One region of the Pectobacterium araliae genome, then DNA from elsewhere that is predicted to be linked to it. Evidence: predicted binding sites of a transcription regulator. Region 1 holds the regulator's gene; the other holds the start of a gene.
What was found. Region 1 encodes PurR, which represses purine synthesis genes. Its sites were predicted from a motif close to CANGCAAACGTTTGCNTG; they were not measured.
Positions count from the first base shown of each region.

Region 2: a site for PurR is predicted at 1,233-1,250, ahead of AACH44_RS03550 (NCS2 family permease). Genes of this name have one in related genera too.

Region 1 is NZ_AP028908.1:2,567,974-2,580,755, forward strand. It holds gene anmK (anhydro-N-acetylmuramic acid kinase) at 1-35, opposite strand, end outside; gene AACH44_RS11555 (glycine zipper 2TM domain-containing protein) at 384-851, shown strand; gene slyA (transcriptional regulator SlyA) at 983-1,420, opposite strand; gene AACH44_RS11565 (DUF1289 domain-containing protein) at 1,651-1,890, opposite strand; gene gloA (lactoylglutathione lyase) at 2,180-2,587, shown strand; gene rnt (ribonuclease T) at 2,735-3,406, shown strand; gene AACH44_RS11580 (Grx4 family monothiol glutaredoxin) at 3,517-3,867, opposite strand; gene AACH44_RS11585 (C40 family peptidase) at 4,206-5,057, shown strand; gene AACH44_RS11590 (YnhF family membrane protein) at 5,137-5,226, opposite strand; gene purR (HTH-type transcriptional repressor PurR) at 5,604-6,629, shown strand; gene AACH44_RS11600 (group II intron maturase-specific domain-containing protein) at 6,751-7,518, opposite strand; gene AACH44_RS11605 (reverse transcriptase domain-containing protein) at 7,515-8,138, opposite strand; gene AACH44_RS11610 (riboflavin synthase subunit alpha) at 8,652-9,287, opposite strand; gene AACH44_RS11615 (MATE family efflux transporter) at 9,536-10,909, shown strand; tRNA gene AACH44_RS11620 (tRNA-Val) at 11,069-11,145, shown strand; gene AACH44_RS11625 (L-lactate permease) at 11,442-12,782, shown strand, end outside.
Region 2 is NZ_AP028908.1:780,128-785,682, forward strand. It holds gene lpxP (kdo(2)-lipid IV(A) palmitoleoyltransferase) at 1-474, shown strand, start outside; gene AACH44_RS03550 (NCS2 family permease) at 1,378-2,745, shown strand; gene AACH44_RS03555 (uroporphyrinogen decarboxylase family protein) at 3,099-4,091, shown strand; gene AACH44_RS03560 (hypothetical protein) at 4,238-4,465, shown strand; gene AACH44_RS03565 (ABC transporter ATP-binding protein) at 4,489-5,190, shown strand; gene AACH44_RS03570 (hypothetical protein) at 5,191-5,337, shown strand; gene AACH44_RS03575 (ABC transporter permease) at 5,494-5,555, shown strand, end outside.

The DNA.
Region 1 (12,782 bases):
CCGGACATCACGCCAATATATCTGCCTGACCTCATTATATTGCCTTTCCCCTATGGGATAAAAAGAGAACACCGATAACAACCGTTACGCTGAGAATAAAAATAGCACGTTAACACGCTGAATTATTAAATTTTTTGCGTTTTTGCCACACGGGTTAGGTTTTAACCAAAAAGGAATTTTTGATAATATTTGCTACAAAAAACCCCCTGTACTGTGCTATTTACTGCTCTGTTTAGACGCAATTTAAGCGCACTATTATAGTCTGAAAAAAAGAGTAAAAAGAGTGGCATGCTACACTGAGCCAGACCATAATTTATTGGTATAACACTGCGTCGGCCGAGGCTGAGCCAGCCCGACATATTCGCTATTAAGGAGTTTTTATTATGATGAAGCGTTTGCTTGTGGTTACCCTTGCTGGTATCACGCTAGCTGGTTGTGCTAATACCAGTACGCTTTCTGGTGATGTGTACAGCGCATCCGAAGCTAAACAGGTGCAGACCGTTACCTATGGCACCATCGTTTCTATGCGTCCGGTTCAGATTCAGGCTGGGGAAGATTCTAACGTGATCGGCGCGCTGGGCGGTGCCGTATTGGGTGGTTTCCTGGGTAATACTATCGGCGGCGGCTCCGGTCGTAGTCTGGCAACGGCGGCTGGCGCAGTAGCGGGTGGTGTAGCAGGTCAAAGCGCGACGGGTGCGCTGAACCGTACACAGGGCGTAGAGCTGGAAATTCGTCGTGATGACGGCAGTACCATCATGGTGGTACAGAAACAGGGCGATACGAAATTTAGCGCGGGTCAACGTGTTGCCATGGCGAGCAATGGCCGTAGCATCACCGTTTCTCCACGTTAACATTGTGTGACGATCGCTACTCTCCGCAGCGATCGTCACAACGAATAATCAACTCCCAGAATGAATAACCAATAACAGGTATCAGTAATATTACCGGGATTTCATTCTCCCTCCGCGTAACCCAAATTTAGCTACACTTGATGTTCATGTAATGCCAATATATTTTTTTCAAGACGCGAAACCAACAGCGCTAATTCATCAACCTGTTCTGGCGTAATTCCAAATAACACCTCACTTCGGGTATGACTAATTACACCATTGACTGCCTGTATTATTGGTTCTGCTGATTCAGTCAGCATAATACGTTTTGCTCGGCGATCGTGAGCACAAACGTGGCGAGTGATTAACCCTTTCTCCTCAAGCTGATCCAGTGTTCGAACTAATGAGGGTTGCTCAATACCAATTGCTTTGGCCAATTGAATCTGCGACTGGCCAGGGGGTAAGTGGTATATGTTATGCAACGTGACCCAATGCGTTTGAGTCAGCTCAAGTGGTTTTAATCGGTGATCGACCAGCGCACGCCACACGCGCACCAGACGAGCTAAATCAGATCCTAATGGCAATTCCATCACCTCTCCTTATTGTTAGCACGCTAAGTTATATCCCTGGATTGCAATCAATTCTGATTTATAAGAATAAAAAACGATATGACTATCGTAAAAAATAGAACCTTTCCTAAAAGTGATTCTATCAAATAAAAGTCTTTTAAAAATGATCTTCGGCTTATTTTATTCAATCGAACGCTCCTGCGTTGCTTAAACAAAATTTCACGTAAATAGACCGTCTAAGACAAAATGACTTAAAACAATGATGGCTGATGGAATTCTGCTGGTGTATCGGTTTTCTCTGAACGCTGCGACCGTTTCATTCTTTGCCGACACAAACGCAGTACATCCTGTTTCTGAGCATCACTCATTTGACCCCAACTAAAGCGTTCGTTACGACTGCGAAAGCAACCGCGACAATATCCGCCATCATCCGCCTGACAAATACCACGACATGGATTAGGGACAACAAAGAGTTCAAGCTGCTCTGGCACACCACCTCCCGCTACAACTCTATTTATTGAAGCCCTGTTCTTTACTGCTGGCAAGCCAAAACAGACCGTCACAATGAAAATAATTAGATAACCATTGTAATCACTGACGATTTTTTTATACGTCAGGCGGCCTAAAATCCCTTTACTACATCATTAATCCCTCCTGTTAGTACGTTTTAACACAAACCCCACCATCGTGTCGCATTTTTAGCACCATTCCAACAGCTTGGACTCACCAGAGCCACAACGCTATACTTCCCTTTTGCTGTACTTTTTTAACGAGGGCATTATGCGTTTACTTCATACCATGCTGCGTGTTGGCGATTTACAACGTTCTATTGATTTCTATACCCAGATTCTGGGCATGCGCGTACTGCGCACCAGCGAGAATACCGAATACCAATACACACTGGCTTTCGTCGGTTATACCGAGGAGAGCGAGGGTGCCGTTATCGAGCTGACCTACAACTGGGGCGTCGACAGCTATGATTTGGGCAACGCCTATGGTCATATTGCATTGGGCGTTGACGATGTTGCCGCAACCTGTGAGCGTATCCGCAAAGCGGGCGGTAATGTGACGCGTGAAGCGGGGCCGGTCAAAGGCGGTACCACCGTTATCGCATTCATCGAAGATCCAGACGGTTATAAAATCGAATTGATCGAAAACGCCCACGCCGGTAACGGCATCGGCCACTAATCCCCCGCATTTTACAGGTGCTACATCGGCACCTGTTCTCCCCCCTTCTTCTGCTACCTCCACCGGTTGAAAGGTAACGAGCATGCTGCATCTCCGGCCAAAATTTGTAATAATACGCGCTGCGTTTTGCTGACAATTAAGAGACAAATGGCTGATAAAAGTGATCTGAACGCCCTGAGCGGCCGTTTTCGTGGGTTTTATCCCGTAGTGATTGATGTTGAGACTGCCGGATTTAATGCGAAAACCGATGCCTTGCTGGAAGTCGCGGCGGTAACATTAAAAATGGATCAAGACGGTTGGTTACAGCCAGATGAAACGCTACATTTTCATGTTGAGCCATTCGAAGGCGCGATTCTGGAACCTGCTGCACTGGCGTTTAATGGCATTGACCCCACCAATCCGTTACGCGGCGCGGTGAGCGAATATGATGCGCTGCACGAAATTTTCAAAGTCGTGCGTAAAGGGATTAAAGATCAGGGCTGTAACCGTGCGATTATCGTGGCGCATAATGCCACCTTCGATCACAGCTTTATGGCAGCAGCGGCAGAGCGTTGTAGCCTGAAACGTAACCCATTCCATCCTTTCGCTACCTTCGATACCGCCGCCCTTAGCGGACTGGTTTTAGGCCAAACGGTTCTGGCTAAAGCCTGTATTACCGCGGGTATTGCGTTTGATTCCAGCCAGGCGCACTCCGCGCTGTATGACACAAACCAGACTGCGTTATTGTTCTGTGAGTTGGTTAACCGCTGGAAACGTCTCGGAGGGTGGCCGCTTGCGCTGGAAGAACGTTCTCTCGAAGACACTTCCACCGAAGACTAAGAAAACACGAAAGCTAGTCGTAAAAGAACGGGTGCCATAAGGCACCCGCTGGGAATATTCACGCTCACATCATAACAATATGTAGATTGTTATGATGTGTGGGGCAAACATCACTCTTGATCGGCCTGCTGCGCTTTGTATTTATCAGCCGTTTCTTTGATCAGCTGTTGCAGTTCGCCACGCTGAAACATTTCAACTACGATATCACAGCCGCCAACCAGTTCGCCATCCACCCACAGCTGTGGGAATGTCGGCCAGTTCGCGTATTTCGGCAGCTCAGCACGAATATCCGGGTTCTGTAAAATATCAACATAAGCAAAACGTTCGCCACATGAAGACAATGCCTGGACGGTCTGTGCAGAAAAACCGCAGCTTGGCAATTTTGGGGAACCTTTCATGTACAGCAGAATCGGGTTTTCAGCAATTTGGCGCTGAATTTTTTCAATTGTCGGTGTCGTCATCTTCTTGCTTCCTTAAATCTATAGGATGGCTAACGTCCAAACGCTAGCCATGAGTCGCCGTCAGAGTGTTACGACAGCGACATTGACTCAATGATATTGTACCGATGCCACTAGCTACAAAAAAACGCCATTTTTTGTAGGGTTATTTTCCTGCCGATTATTCATCATTGATGAAATCAGCGCCAGAAAACGCTGATAAATCAGACGAAAAAACAACTATTAACGTTTTTTCACTATTCTGTATGAATAAAGCGACCATGCCCACTTTTTTATGACGCCGTTTTCAGGAATACTGTGCGGATTGAGCGAGTTAAGGATTATGTTCGGTCACTTTTATTATGCGCTTATTTATTACTCTTTTTATATTATTTTTCAGTAACCTATCCCTGAACATCGTTCAGGCTGCGCCGCATACCCCGCATTCTACGCCGAAGAAAAGCGTCGTTGAAGAAACGAATAAGAAAAACCGTCAAACAAAGGGTACTGCTAAATCACCAGCACCAATCAAAAGTAAAAAGCCAGAACCGACCACCGTCAGCAATAAATTCAAACCCCGTACGGCTAACAAACCAGTAGAAAAGAAGCTATCCCGGACGCAAAGCAGCACGCCTGCACTAGTGAAAAAAAACCTTAAAAAGCTAAAGCCTGAAGAGGATAGGCAGACAATCGCACAGACCAGAGTCAAAACCGAGTTGAAGAAGACCGCGCTCAAAGGAAAAGTGGATAAAAATCCAGCGCCCACAGAAAAGGGGATGGCGCTGAGCACAGCGCATAAAAAACGCTATCAACACGCCAAAACGACAGCAATGAATAAACTGATGAGCCAGATCGGTAAGCCTTACCACTGGGGCGGATCATCGCCTTTTACCGGTTTCGACTGTAGCGGACTGGTCTATTACGCCTATAAAGACGTCGTTAAGATCCCAATCCCACGTACCGCGAACGAGATGTACCATCTGCGTGATGCCGCACCGATTAAAAAAAGTGAGCTGGAAAGTGGTGATCTGGTCTTTTTCCGCATCAATAATCGTGGTGCCGCCGATCACGTCGGGGTTTATCTGGGAGAAGGCAAATTTATCCAGTCACCGCGTACCGGTTCAGATATTCGCATCAGCAAGCTAAGTGAGGATTATTGGCAGGAGCATTATGTAGGGGCGCGTCGCGTGGTGACGCCACAGACCATTCGTTAAGCGATAGCACGCCGAACAGAAGCGTATTCAGACAGATTCTGTGCAATAACCCTGTCTGAATGCGCAGAAACACTGAAGGTTAGTTCAACACCGCAATGAAACTAAACGTGATGATCACAGCCAACGAGCCAACCGTTGTCAGCAAAGACATCTTCAAATCGGTATCCATAGGCCACTCCTTATTAGCAAACAAATTTCATCTGAAAAAAGACACTATCATTTACAGCCGAACCCACTGAGACAATAAAGCGACAAATAATAGGGTTATTACGATTCTTTCATAATTCTAACGAAAAATCTCCGACGCATGCATCACTAATAGTATAAATTAGCCCTTTCACTTTCATGATAAATCGGACACAATCCGCTGTTTATGAAAGCGCTGCGTGCCAGTCGAAAAACGTCAAGCCAGATCCCTTCGGTATAACATTCGGCATTCTCCTTCTGAAATCCTGTTTTTTAGCTTAGAAGAAGAACTTTAAACGTAGGCAAACGATTAACAATATACTTACGTCTGTAACAGGTAAGTTCAGGAGTCATTTTTAGATGGCAACGATTAAAGATGTGGCAAAACGTGCTGGCGTTTCCACCACAACCGTATCGCACGTGATCAATAAAACACGTTTCGTCGCCGAAGAGACTAAGGCAGCCGTCAGGGCAGCAATCAAGGAATTGCACTATTCGCCTAGCGCCGTCGCCCGTAGCCTTAAAGTTAATCACACTAAATCTATCGGCTTGCTGGCTACATCCAGCGAAGCGCCCTATTTCGCCGAGATCATTGAAGCGGTCGAAAACAGCTGTTATGCCAAAGGCTACACGCTGGTGCTGTGTAATTCTCATAACGATATCGGCAAACAGCGCGCTTATCTCTCGATGCTGGCGCAAAAACGCGTCGACGGCCTGCTGGTCATGTGTGCCGAGTACCCGCCAGAGTTATTGGGCATGTTGGAAGATTATCGCAGCATTCCTATGGTCGTCATGGACTGGGGACAAATGCACAGCGATTTTACCGATACCATCATCGATAACGCCTTTGAGGGCGGTTATATGGCAGGCCGCTACCTGATTGAACGCGGTCATCGGGATATTGGCGCTATCCCTGGAATACAAGAGCGCAACACGGGTAACGGACGCTACCTTGGCTTTTTAAAAGCCTTGAAGGAAGCCGACATTACCGTGCGCGATGAATGGGTCGTGCGGGGCGATTTTGAACCGGAATCCGGTTATAAAGCCATGCATCAGATTCTCGCGCAAAAGCAGCGACCTACCGCGGTATTCTGTGGTGGCGATATCATGGCGATGGGAGCCATTTGTGCGGCAGACGAATTGGGGTTACGTGTGCCACAAGATATTTCGGTGATCGGTTATGACAACGTCCGCCACGCGCGCTTCTTTACGCCCGCACTAACCACCATCCATCAGCCCAAAGAGCGTCTGGGCCAATCCGCGTTTTCTATGTTGCTGGATCGGATTACCAGCAAGCGTGAAGATGCACACGTCATTGAGGTGCATCCGACGTTGATTGAACGTCGCTCGGTTGCCGACGGTCCGTTTCGCGATTATCGCCGCTAATCTCGGCGACTCAACATAGACCGATGTTCTTATTCCCGCCTGCTAATCGAGTAGGAGGCGAGATTACTCCCGCCGTCCTCTCACACCACCGTACGTGCGGTTCCGCATACGGCGGTTCATGTTAACTCTGGAACTGCCGTTGCTGCTCCACTAGTGATATCAAGCCGAGTCGTCTGAACTGCGCCGTCTTTATCGCATCATTCATGTGACTCGACCCCGCGTTCCACCACGCTCCTCGCTGGTTACTCGCCGACCTCCACGCTCGCTTTTCACACAAGCCCGCTCGCATTAGCATTCGGGCTCGCGTATACGTTCGTTTCCATTGCCGCCACAGTAGACTGCGCAGTTTACGCCTGACCCAGCCGTCAATCTTCTCCAGAACTCCTTTTACTTCCGTGTATCTGAAGTAGCTCATCCAGCCTCGCAGTATCGGTGTGAGTTCATTGATTACGCCTTTCACTGATTTCGTCGCGTGCCCTGTCGTCAGGCTACGGATCTTCTCCTTCAGCCTCTCGACACTGCTCCCTGCGATCTTCAGTCGGGTCTGTTTGTGCCGTGTCACGCTGTATCCCAGGAACTTACGCTCCCACGGTCGCGCCACCGCACTCTTCTGCTCATTGACCTTTAGCTTCAGTATGTCTCTCAGGTACACCCTGATTGCCCTAAAGATATGCTCGCCTGCTTTGCGACTGCTCACGTAAATGTTGCAGTCATCCGCATAGCGACAGAAGCTGTGACCTCGACGCTCCAGTTCTTTATCCAGTTCATCCAGCAGAATGTTCGACAGTAGCGGCGACAACGGTCCGCCCTGCGGCATTCCCTTACCTCGCTTCTCTGTCTCGCACCCGTTCGTCATTTCCGCTTCAAGGTAGCGACGTATCAGTTTCAACAGCCGTTTATCCCTGACAGCCTCGCCAGACGTGACATCAAAATGTCATGATCCACCCGGTCAAAGAACTTTTCCAGATCCAGATCGACCACCCAGCGTTTCCCGCTTTGTATGTAGCGCTGTGCCTGTTGCACTGCCTGCCACGCATTGCGGTTACTTCTGAACCCGTAACTCGATTCGCAGAAGTGCGGCTCCACGACCGGACTGAGTTGTTGTGCTATCGCCTGCTGGATAAGCCTGTCCACTACCGTCGGGATACCCAGGGTTCTCACGCCGCCGTCCGGCTTTGGGATATCCACTCTGCGTATCGCCTGCGGCTGGTAGGCGCCCGTAATCAATGCCTGCCTGATACTCGCCCAGTTCTGTTTCAGCCACGGCTTCAACTCCGTCACTTTCAGGTTATCTACCCCTGCCGCGCCGTTGTTTTCCACCACGCGCTGATAGGCCAGCATCAGGTTCTCTCTCGTTATCACCGTTTCCATCGTCAACGGCATTTCCGCTTTCGTTTGCCCACCGACCGCCGTGGGGATTTCAGCACCCTCATGCAGCACTGACGGATACTGTCCGTCTCCTCTGCCGCTGGCCGCAGTGCTCTGCGCTTGTGCCTCATTAATTCCCATCGAGTATCGGTGTCCTAATCACGGTTAATCATGTTCAGCCCTTCATGCTGCCAGTTATGCAGCACTACTACGGCTTCGGCTGACTGCTGCACGTTCATCCCGTCGCCTCTCGACGCTCGGTAGCCCTGAAGCAAACGTGCAGCCCTCCCGGGGTAATTCGCGCGACCTTCCTGCTTATGCCTGTCAGCTTTACGTCACAGCGTTCTGTGCAAGTATTGGGCTTTGATGATATTTGCCACCTTACCCCGCTGTGCCGCCTAAACTGCTTCCTGTTCGTCAGGCCAGCATTTTGCCTTCAGCTTCCTTCAGATCCCACCTCGCGGTGGGCACCCTTGCCGTTCGGCTAACACTTCCCCTTGCCGGGTGTGTAGAGGACTTTCACCGCCAAGTCGCCCCTTGACCACTACAGTCAACGGACAGCGCCCGTCAAGGCGCTACGCGCCATGCCCGGCGCACAAATAAAAAACCGGACAATGTTGCTCGTCCGGTTTACCAAAAAGAGGGAATGCAGAACTACTCTTCTTTACCGAGGTCGTTCGCCTGCTTACTGGCTAACACACGCTCGACGGTATCCACCACGGCCTGCGTTTGTGGATCAATTTCAATATTGATGCGATGCCCTAAACGCTTTTGCCCCAGCGTTGTGCGATTCAACGTTTCTGGAATTAAATGCACGCAGAAACGCCCGCGGATCACCTCACCCACCGTCAGGCTGATGCCATCAATCCCGACAAAACCTTTATGCAGCACGTATTTCATCAGCGCTTCATCTGCCAGACGGAACCAAATCTGGTGATTGTTCTCTGATACCTGAATCTTGACCACTTCCGCCGTGCACATAATGTGACCCGACATCACATGCCCACCGATCTCATCACCGAATTTTGCCGCTCGCTCAATATTCACGACATCGCCTTCATGAATATCACCCAAATTCGTTAGCCGCAGCGTTTCTTTCATGAGATCAAAACTGACGCGATCGCCATCAATAGCTGTCACCGTTAGGCAGCAGCCGTTGTGCGCCACCGATGCACCGAGCGTAAGCCCTGTCAGTAGGTCGGGGGGGAGTTGAATAACGTGAGTACGAAAATTGGATTTTTCTTCAATTGACACCACAGATGCGGTGCCCTGAACAATACCGGTAAACATGCGGTTTGCCTCTTAAAAACAAAGAAATGACGCTGTGCAGTGTGCACGATATTCCACGGAAAACCAAACCGGAATGCCAGACATCAAACGCTATCGAAACCGCAGCGTAACAAAAAGAATATATTCTCTTTCATGCTGGTTTACTTTTATTAAGTCGTTACAATAATGCTCTCATTTTATTCTTGACGTTTTTCATATCCAGATTTTTCATCCCGCTAGCAAAATTAAGTCATTCAAGGAAGGTATCCGTGCAACAGTATCTGACAGAAGCGCGTAAGTTATCGGCGCTTGCTGTTCCTGTCATTATTGCGCAAGTGTCCCAAACATCAATGGGTGTGGTTGACACCATCATGGCCGGTGCTTATAGCGCCACCGATATGGCCGCCGTCGCAGTAGGGACGTCTATCTGGCTGCCCGCCATTCTTTTCGGTCACGGCCTGCTGTTGGCGTTAACGCCCGTTGTCGCACAGCTCAACGGTTCCGGCCGCCGCGATCGCATCTCTTATCAGGTGCGACAATCTTTTTTCCTGGCCGCTATTATTTCTCTGCTGACAATGCTGGTGCTGTATCAGGGTGAATATGCCATCAATCTGATGAGCGACGATTCGCCAGAGCTGGCTGCAAAAGCCATCGGTTATCTGCATGCATTACTGTGGGGTGTTCCCGGCTATCTGTTCTACCAGGTATTACGCTGCCAGTGTGAGGGGCTGTCCAAAACCTATCCCGGGATGATGATTGGGTTCATTGGGCTGTTAATCAATATCCCGATTAACTATATCTTTATCCACGGTAAATTTGGCATGCCGGAACTGGGCGGCGTAGGCTGTGGTGTGGCTACCGCCTCGGTTTACTGGATCATGATGCTGCTGATGATGCTTTATACCCGACGCGCTTCCTGGCTACGCGATATCCGCCTTCATCGCCCGGCATTCCGGCCGGATTTTACCGTGCTCAAACGACTGTTTGGCCTCGGTTTACCCATCGCGCTAGCACTGTTTTTTGAAGTTACGCTGTTTGCGGTGGTGGCGCTGTTGGTATTACCGCTCGGTGTCGTTGATGTGGCTGGTCATCAGATTGCCCTGAATTTCAGCTCACTGATGTTCGTTCTTCCACTTTCGGTTGGCGTCGCCACGACCATTCGCGTCGGACATCGTTTAGGGGAAGGGTCGGTTGAAAACGCCCGCATTGCCGCGCACACCGGTATCATGGCTGGCGTCGCGTTAGCCTGCTGCACAGCAATCTTCACCACGCTACTGCGTGAACCTATCGCCCTGCTCTACAATCAGGACCCTCTGGTGGTCGCAATGGCTTCTCAGCTCATGCTTTTAGCCGCCGTTTATCAAATCTCCGATGCGGTTCAGGCGATCGGCAGTGGTGTACTGCGCGGTTATAAAGATACTCGCTCGATTTTTTATATTACGTTTACAGCATATTGGGTATTGGGATTACCGAGCGGCTATCTGCTGGCGTTGACAGATGTCATCGTCACGCGCATGGGCCCAGCAGGATTTTGGTGTGGTTTCATCATTGGCCTGACAGCAGCAGCAGTGATGATGGTGACGCGGATTCGCTTTCTTCAGCGTCAGCCGGCCGCGCGAATTTTAGCGCGAGCCGCCCGCTAGATACCGTTTTATCCCGTTTACGTCGAAAAAAACAGCGGGATGGATACAAGCTCAGCAATCGCATCGGCAAGCGCACAAAATTGCATTTTTTTCTTGCCAGATTTCCCCTTGCTCGCTACTATTCGTCCCGCTATCAGACAGGCAGTTCGGTATCTCAATGCGTTCATAGCTCAGTTGGTTAGAGCACCACCTTGACATGGTGGGGGTCGTTGGTTCGAGTCCAATTGAACGCACCATTCCTTGTTTTTCCTTCCTCTATTTCTTTTGCATTGCTGTTTTCTCTTTCGTTCATTGATACAAAAAACGCCGCTATTTCTCGATGATTTATTCGCCCATACCGTCTATTGCCCCCAATTAAGTAATTAAATTAACCATTAAGTAACTAACATCACACTTATTGTGTGTTTTTTTGTTTCATCTGACCCGATTCAGCTAAAATTATTTAATAACCATGCGTTATATAAGTGTATATAGCAGCACGTTGGTATTCCTTGTTTTTTACTTCTTAAAATCAGGATGTCAGGACACCGCTATGCACGATTATTTATATTTTTTGCTGGGTAGCTTCCCACTGTTGGTCATGATTGTTCTTATTCTCAAAATAAAAATGCCTATCCACTATGCAGTGCTGATTACGCTGACGCTAACCGTCATGATCGCCGCCCTATTCTGGCACACGCCACTAAAAACACTGGGATTAGCGGCGAGCTATGGCGCGCTGAAAGGTCTATGGCCAATAATTATCGTTATTCTGGGTGCCATATACAGTTATAACCTGATGCAAAAGACACGCAGCATGGATGTACTGCGGGACGTACTTGCTAGTATCAGCGATGATAAACGCATTCAGGTATTGCTGATTTCATGGTGTTTTGGTGGTTTTCTCGAAGCGGCGGCGGGTTATGGCACCGCCGTTGCGATCCCCATTGGCATCCTGATTGCACAGGGTTTCAACCCAATGAAAGCGGCGATTGCATCACTGGTCGCCAATACCGTTCCCACCGCCTTTGGTGCTGTCGGCATTCCGGTTTCTATTTTAGCGGAGCAGGTTCACCTTCCTGTCACCACATTAAGCGCGACGGTTGTGCTGCAACTGGCGTTGTTCAATATCCTTCTGCCCTTTGTCATCATCGTGATTATTGGCGGCAGCATTAAGGCCATTCGCGGCGTGTTCGCGATTACGCTGGTGTGCGGCGTGGCCACGCTGGTGCCACAGTATATTGTGGCTGTCCATCTCGGCGCCGAATTGCCCGCTTTCGCTGGCAGTTTAGTCAGCCTGATTGCTGTTACAGCAATGGCAAAATGCCGTAAAAAAGCAACCGATACCCCCTACCTTATCGACAGCGCGCAGCGTGCTTCCTTATCAGGCTATTCTGTCAGTCAGCTGCTGCGCGCTTGTGCGATTTATATCCTGATTTTTACCTTTATTCTGCTTTGTTCTCCGCTGTTTCCCGCCATCAAAGCTACCGTCTCTCAGGTCGCTTCCGTCATTCCTTTTTATCTGACGGAAACACAGGTGCTGAAGTTGAAGATCGACTGGATTGGCACCCCCGGCGTTTTGATCATCATCGCCAGTCTGTGGGGCGGTTTTATGCAGGGAGCAACGCTGGGAACCATGTTGAACGTCTTCGTCAGTACGATAAAACAGCTCAAAAATTCGATTATCGCGATTACCGCTATCGTCGCTATGGCGACGGTGATGGATGTCAGCGGACTGATCGCCACGCTGGCACAAACCATGGTGGATGTAACCGGAGGGGGCTACCTGTTTATTGCCCCAGTGATTGGGGCGTTAGGCACTTTCGTCACTGGCAGCGACACCAACTCCAACGTGCTGTTTGGCAAACTGCAAACCATGGCAGCGGAAAAATTG
Region 2 (5,555 bases), 1.8 Mb from region 1:
GCGATGTACCGCCCGCACAATAATAAAGCGATGGAAATGGTGCAAACCTGGGGACGTTCTCGTTCAAACAAGGCAATGATTGACCGTAAAGATCTGCGCGGTATGGTTCAGGCGCTAAAGCGTGGTGAAGCGGTGTGGTTCGCTCCCGATCAGGATTACGGCCCAAAAGGCAGCGTCTTTGCACCATTCTTTGCGGTGAAAAATGCGGCCACCACCAGCGGCACGTTCACCATCAGTCGCTTGGCAAAACCTGCAATGATGACGACGGTGCTGATTCGTAAACCGAATGCGTTGGGTTACCAACTGGTGATTCAGCCTGAATTACAGGATTATCCTTATCACGATGAACAGGCTGCTGCGTGTTACATGAATAAGGTGATTGAGAAAGAAATCATGCGTGCGCCTGAACAGTACCTTTGGCTGCACCGCCGCTTTAAAACGCGTCCGGCAGGGGAAATATCACTCTATGCCTGAGGTGAGATGACGTAAGCATGTGCGAAATGGGATGGCGCTTCCGCGCCATCCTGCTGTCAGGAAGACTGCGGTTATCGTTGATGCACAAACAAAAATGGCCGCCGGATGGCAGCCATTTTGGGGGTTAACGTACCGAGTACGATTAACGGAAGATAGCGTGGGGGTTAACACCGCGATAGGTTTTGCCCAACGCTTTTAATATTTGATTGATTTTGCGGACAACGCGCATTTTTTTATCCCCACGATTCTTAAATAATTATTGGTTAAAAGTACCAAAGTTGATGTTGATGTTTTCAAACATAGCGATGATTTTGTTCAGCAGTTTCATGGTCATTTCCTCATTGTTAGTTAATTTGTTTTTCTGTGATGCTGTTCACGTTTTTAAGAGTACTCGCACTGATACAGGTGGTCAACTTTTTTGTGATGGAAATCACAAAAAAATGAACGATCAGTTTGTGAGAAGTAAACCGTGGTTTTGATTTTCGTCTAAGAACCCTTTCTGCTTTTTCTTCATACTGGCGCGTTTTCAGCGAGTTGCCTGGTTGCACAGTATTTGTACCGATTGCAGATTTCCTTAGCGGAAAGATGGAATAGAGATAGGTAAATTGTCTCGATTAGCAGTTGAAATAAGCGCGGAGGAAGCGGGATAATCGTGCGCTTCACATTACCTGACACTGTTTATCCGGTGATGTTTTACTTCCGCTTGTTTTTATACCGCTCGTTTTGATCGAGCAACATTTTCCGGTTCTGCATCCAGCGAGTTAATCGTTTGCGTGCGGGGTTATAGGGTTCATGGCGCGTTATGTTCATTGTTAATTAGTGTGCTGATGCGTTCGCGGGCAAGGCTGCGAGAACCGTTCAGAATTGATCGTAAATAATAATGGCATTTCAGGGGATACCACTATGTCAAACACCACCCGTCAGGCAGAGAATGCGGCGCGTCCGCAAGGCGCGCTTGATGCTTTTTTCAAAATTACACAGCGTGGCAGTAACACGCGTCAGGAAGTGTTAGCAGGCCTGACAACGTTCCTGGCTATGGTTTATTCGGTGATAGTCGTACCGAATATGCTGGGCAAAGCTGGGTTCCCGCCAACTGCCGTGTTCGTTGCAACTTGTTTGGTCGCTGGACTGGGATCGCTGCTGATGGGATTGTGGGCTAATCTGCCGATGGCCATTGGTTGCGCGATTTCTCTGACGGCGTTCACTGCGTTTAGTCTGGTGCTGGGGCAACAAATCAGTATTCCCGTAGCGCTGGGGGCGATCTTCCTGATGGGGGTGCTGTTTACCATTATTTCCGTTACCGGCATCCGTTCTTGGATCTTGCGTAATCTGCCGCTAGGCGTGGCGCACGGTACAGGTATTGGCATTGGTTTGTTCCTGCTGATTATTGCTGCCAACGGTGTGGGACTGGTAGTAAAAAACCCGATTGACGGCCTGCCTGTCGCGTTGGGTGATTTCACCTCTTTCCCTGTTGTGATGTCCCTGCTGGGGTTAGCGGCGACCATTGGTTTAGAAAAACGTCGCGTACCAGGCGGCATTTTGCTGGTTATTGTCGTGATCTCTATTCTGGGGCTGATTTTTGATCCGAATGTAAAATATGCCGGTTTCTTCGCACTGCCGAGTCTGACGGCGGCTGACGGTTCGTCGCTGATCTTCAGTCTGGATATCATGGGCGCGTTGCAGCCTTTGGTTCTGCCGAGCGTACTGGCGTTGGTAATGACGGCGGTGTTTGATGCGACGGGGACGATTCGTGCGGTAGCGGGGCAGGCGAACCTGTTGGATAAAGACGGGCAAATCATCAACGGCGGTAAAGCGTTGACAGCAGACTCCGTGAGCAGCATTTTTTCCAGTCTGGTTGGGACGTCTCCGGCGGCGGTCTACATCGAGTCCGCCGCAGGTACAGCGGCTGGTGGTAAAACTGGCTTAACCGCGACTGTCGTCGGTGTGCTGTTCCTGCTGCTGCTGTTCGTGTCTCCGTTAGCGTATTTGGTTCCCGGTTATGCTACCGCCCCTGCGCTGATGTACGTCGGTCTGCTCATGCTGGGCAACGTATCCAAACTGAATTTTGATGACTTCGTGGATGCCATGTCTGGTCTGGTCTGTGCGGTATTTATCGTACTGACCTGTAACATCGTGACCGGTATTATGCTGGGCTTTGGTGCGCTGGTATTAGGCCGCCTCTGTTCCGGTGAATGGCGTAAACTGAACATCGGTACAGTGGTTATCGCGGTGGCTCTGGTCGTGTTCTACGCTGGCGGCTGGGCACTGTAATCCTGTTTGATTTGAGGGGCGTAGGCCCCTCTCTCGTTTCCTTAACTCTTCGTCTATTTCCTCTTCCCTTATTTTATCTTTTTTCATGTTTCTGAATATTTATTATCCACGCAATAGCGCTATGCATCGTTATGATATTTTCCATTTAACGCATAAGCTAAACTGAATTTATGATTAACAAAACGCATAAATAGTCACTTACAATGCGAATAGTGAATGGTTAATAATAATTTTTTTGATGTTGATTTAATAATATATTTTCGTATTAGAACCAGGGATTAAATAAAACATATCGTCATGTCGAGAATGTTTTATTGCTGAGTAAAAATAACTAAAAAAGAGAATTTCATAATATGAAGCCGAATGAACGCTTGCAGGTAGCACTTGCTAATGGCGTTCCTGATTCTGTCCCAGTCGGTGCATGGGGGCACTTCTATATTCAGGAAATTAACACGGTTGATTTTGCCGCCACAATGGTTGAATTTTATCACCGCTACCAGTGGGATTTTATTAAAGTACATTCACGAGCCAGTTATCATGTTGAAGGTTGGGGATATACCTATCGTCCTTCGACAGATCCTTCCACGTTACATCACTGTTTATCTTCTCCGATTTCACAACCTGAGGATTGGGCAACGTTACGTCCATTGGATGTGACCTGCCCACCGCTGGCTGAGCAACTGGCGATATTGCGTTTGATTCGCCGACAGATTGGCCCGCATGTGCCGATTATCATGACCGTTTTTTTACCTCTGGATGTCGCTGATAAACTGGTTGACCGTAATACGGAATTGCTTCGCCAGCATCTTGCCATCGCACCGGAGTTTGTTTGCGGCGCTCTGGATGCGATTGCTACCACGTTTGCCAACCTTGTTCGCGCGCTGGTGAATGAAGGCGTGGACGGGATTTATTTTTCCAGTAAATGGGCTAATAGCCGTCATCTGTCTTCATCTGATTACCTTCGGTGGATAAAACCTTATGATCTTCGGGTAATGAATGAAGCCAAAAATTTATGGTGTAATTTTTTACACTTATGTGAGAGCGATATTTATCTGAATGACTGTCTGGATTATCCGGCACAGGTGATGCATTGGGATACGATGTCCGGAAATAACCCTTCATTTGCTCAGGTTCGCCAGAAAATGCCTTCGCTTGTCGTTAGCGGGGGAATATCTCCTTCACTGCTGGCCTACGGTAGCGCCGATGATGTACGCCGGAGTGTAAGAGACGCTATTGAGCAAACTCAGGGGCGCGGTTTTATTCTGGCTCCCGGCTGCTCTGTCCCTATTGGAAAAACGCCGCAGGAAAATCTTGATGCGTTACGGCAGGCAGCTCAATGCCGCTAATTCTACGCCGGAAAATGAATATTATATTCAGGGGATTTATATTATGAGCGCCAGACAATTACACGATCGGGCGATGGCTTACAGACCAGTGAATGGACGCGGGAAAATTTTATTGAAATGCGTGCAGCGGGTCTGACGGCCGTCAATTGTTCATTGATTATGCTATTGGCGTGGAAGCGCAAACCGTCTTTGCTGAAAAGAGCTTCTATGCGCCGGTAAATCAGTCGGTGAAGTTGGAAGATACCGTTGCGGCGCGTATCTACGGCAGTAAAGAAGCGCAGGCGGCACAGTCGTCGCTGGACTGGCCTTGGATCGCGGAACAGTACGCGCCGTGGATACAACGCATTCGTCGTGAAGTTATTGCGGTTCATTAATCACTGATGCAGGCAAGGGTTGTATGTCTGATTTTCATGTTGTGGTAGAGGATTTGGTAAAGACGTATCCAGGTGCTGCAACGCCGTCCGTCGATCGTGTCAGCTTTTCGCTGCCGCAGGGGGAGATGCTGGCGTTGCTGGGGCCTTCTGGCTGCGGTAAGACAACAATGTTACGCATGATAGCCGGGCTGATAGCGCCAGATGCCGGCACGATCAGCCTGAACGGTCGTGATATTTCGGCTATTCCCGTTTATCAGCGCAATATCGGCATGGTTTTCCAGTCATATGCCTTGTTCCCGCATATGACGATTGCGCAGAATGTCGCTTTTGGTCTGGACGTGCGTAAGGTTGGAAAATCTGAACGGGATAGCCGTGTCAGGAAAGCGCTGGATCTGGTCAAGCTAACCGGCCTGGGCGATCGTCGCGTCAGCCAGCTTTCAGGCGGGCAACAGCAGCGTGCGGCTATCGCGCGTTCGTTGCTCATCGAACCGGCTCTATTGCTGTTCGATGAGCCGCTCTCCAATCTTGACGCTAAACTGCGTGATGAAATGCGCGATGAGATCCGCGATATTCAGCGTCGTACCGGCGTTACCGCAATCTTTGTCACGCACGATCAGGATGAAGCGCTGTCGATGGCGGATCGTCTGGTGCCGGTGTTATCTGGCAAGCGCGATGGCGTTAATCATTTTAGCGGCGTAGTTGAACGCATTGTGTATCGAGGGTAAGTGCAGGCGCTAACGGTACAGTGCGGCCAACATCGGCTACAGGCCGAAATCTTTACCCATATTGGCTATGTGCCGAAAGTCGGGGAATTGATTACTTTTGCCGTTGATCCCGGTGACGTCACCCTGATCGGGCAGGATGCGGTATGAAAAAGCGTCAGCAATCACGCGTTCTGCTATTAATGTTCCTGTTTCCGGGGCTGCTGGTGCTGGGCGTTACCTTTTTGGCGCCGCTGATTTGGCTGATGAAAACGTCGCTTTCTTCATCAGCGAGCATTACGCTCTCTGGAAGGGTAGGGGCTCAGCATGAAATATTCCCGCATCGCGACGGCCAAGCTTGCCTGGCGTACCTTGATTTCACTTATTTA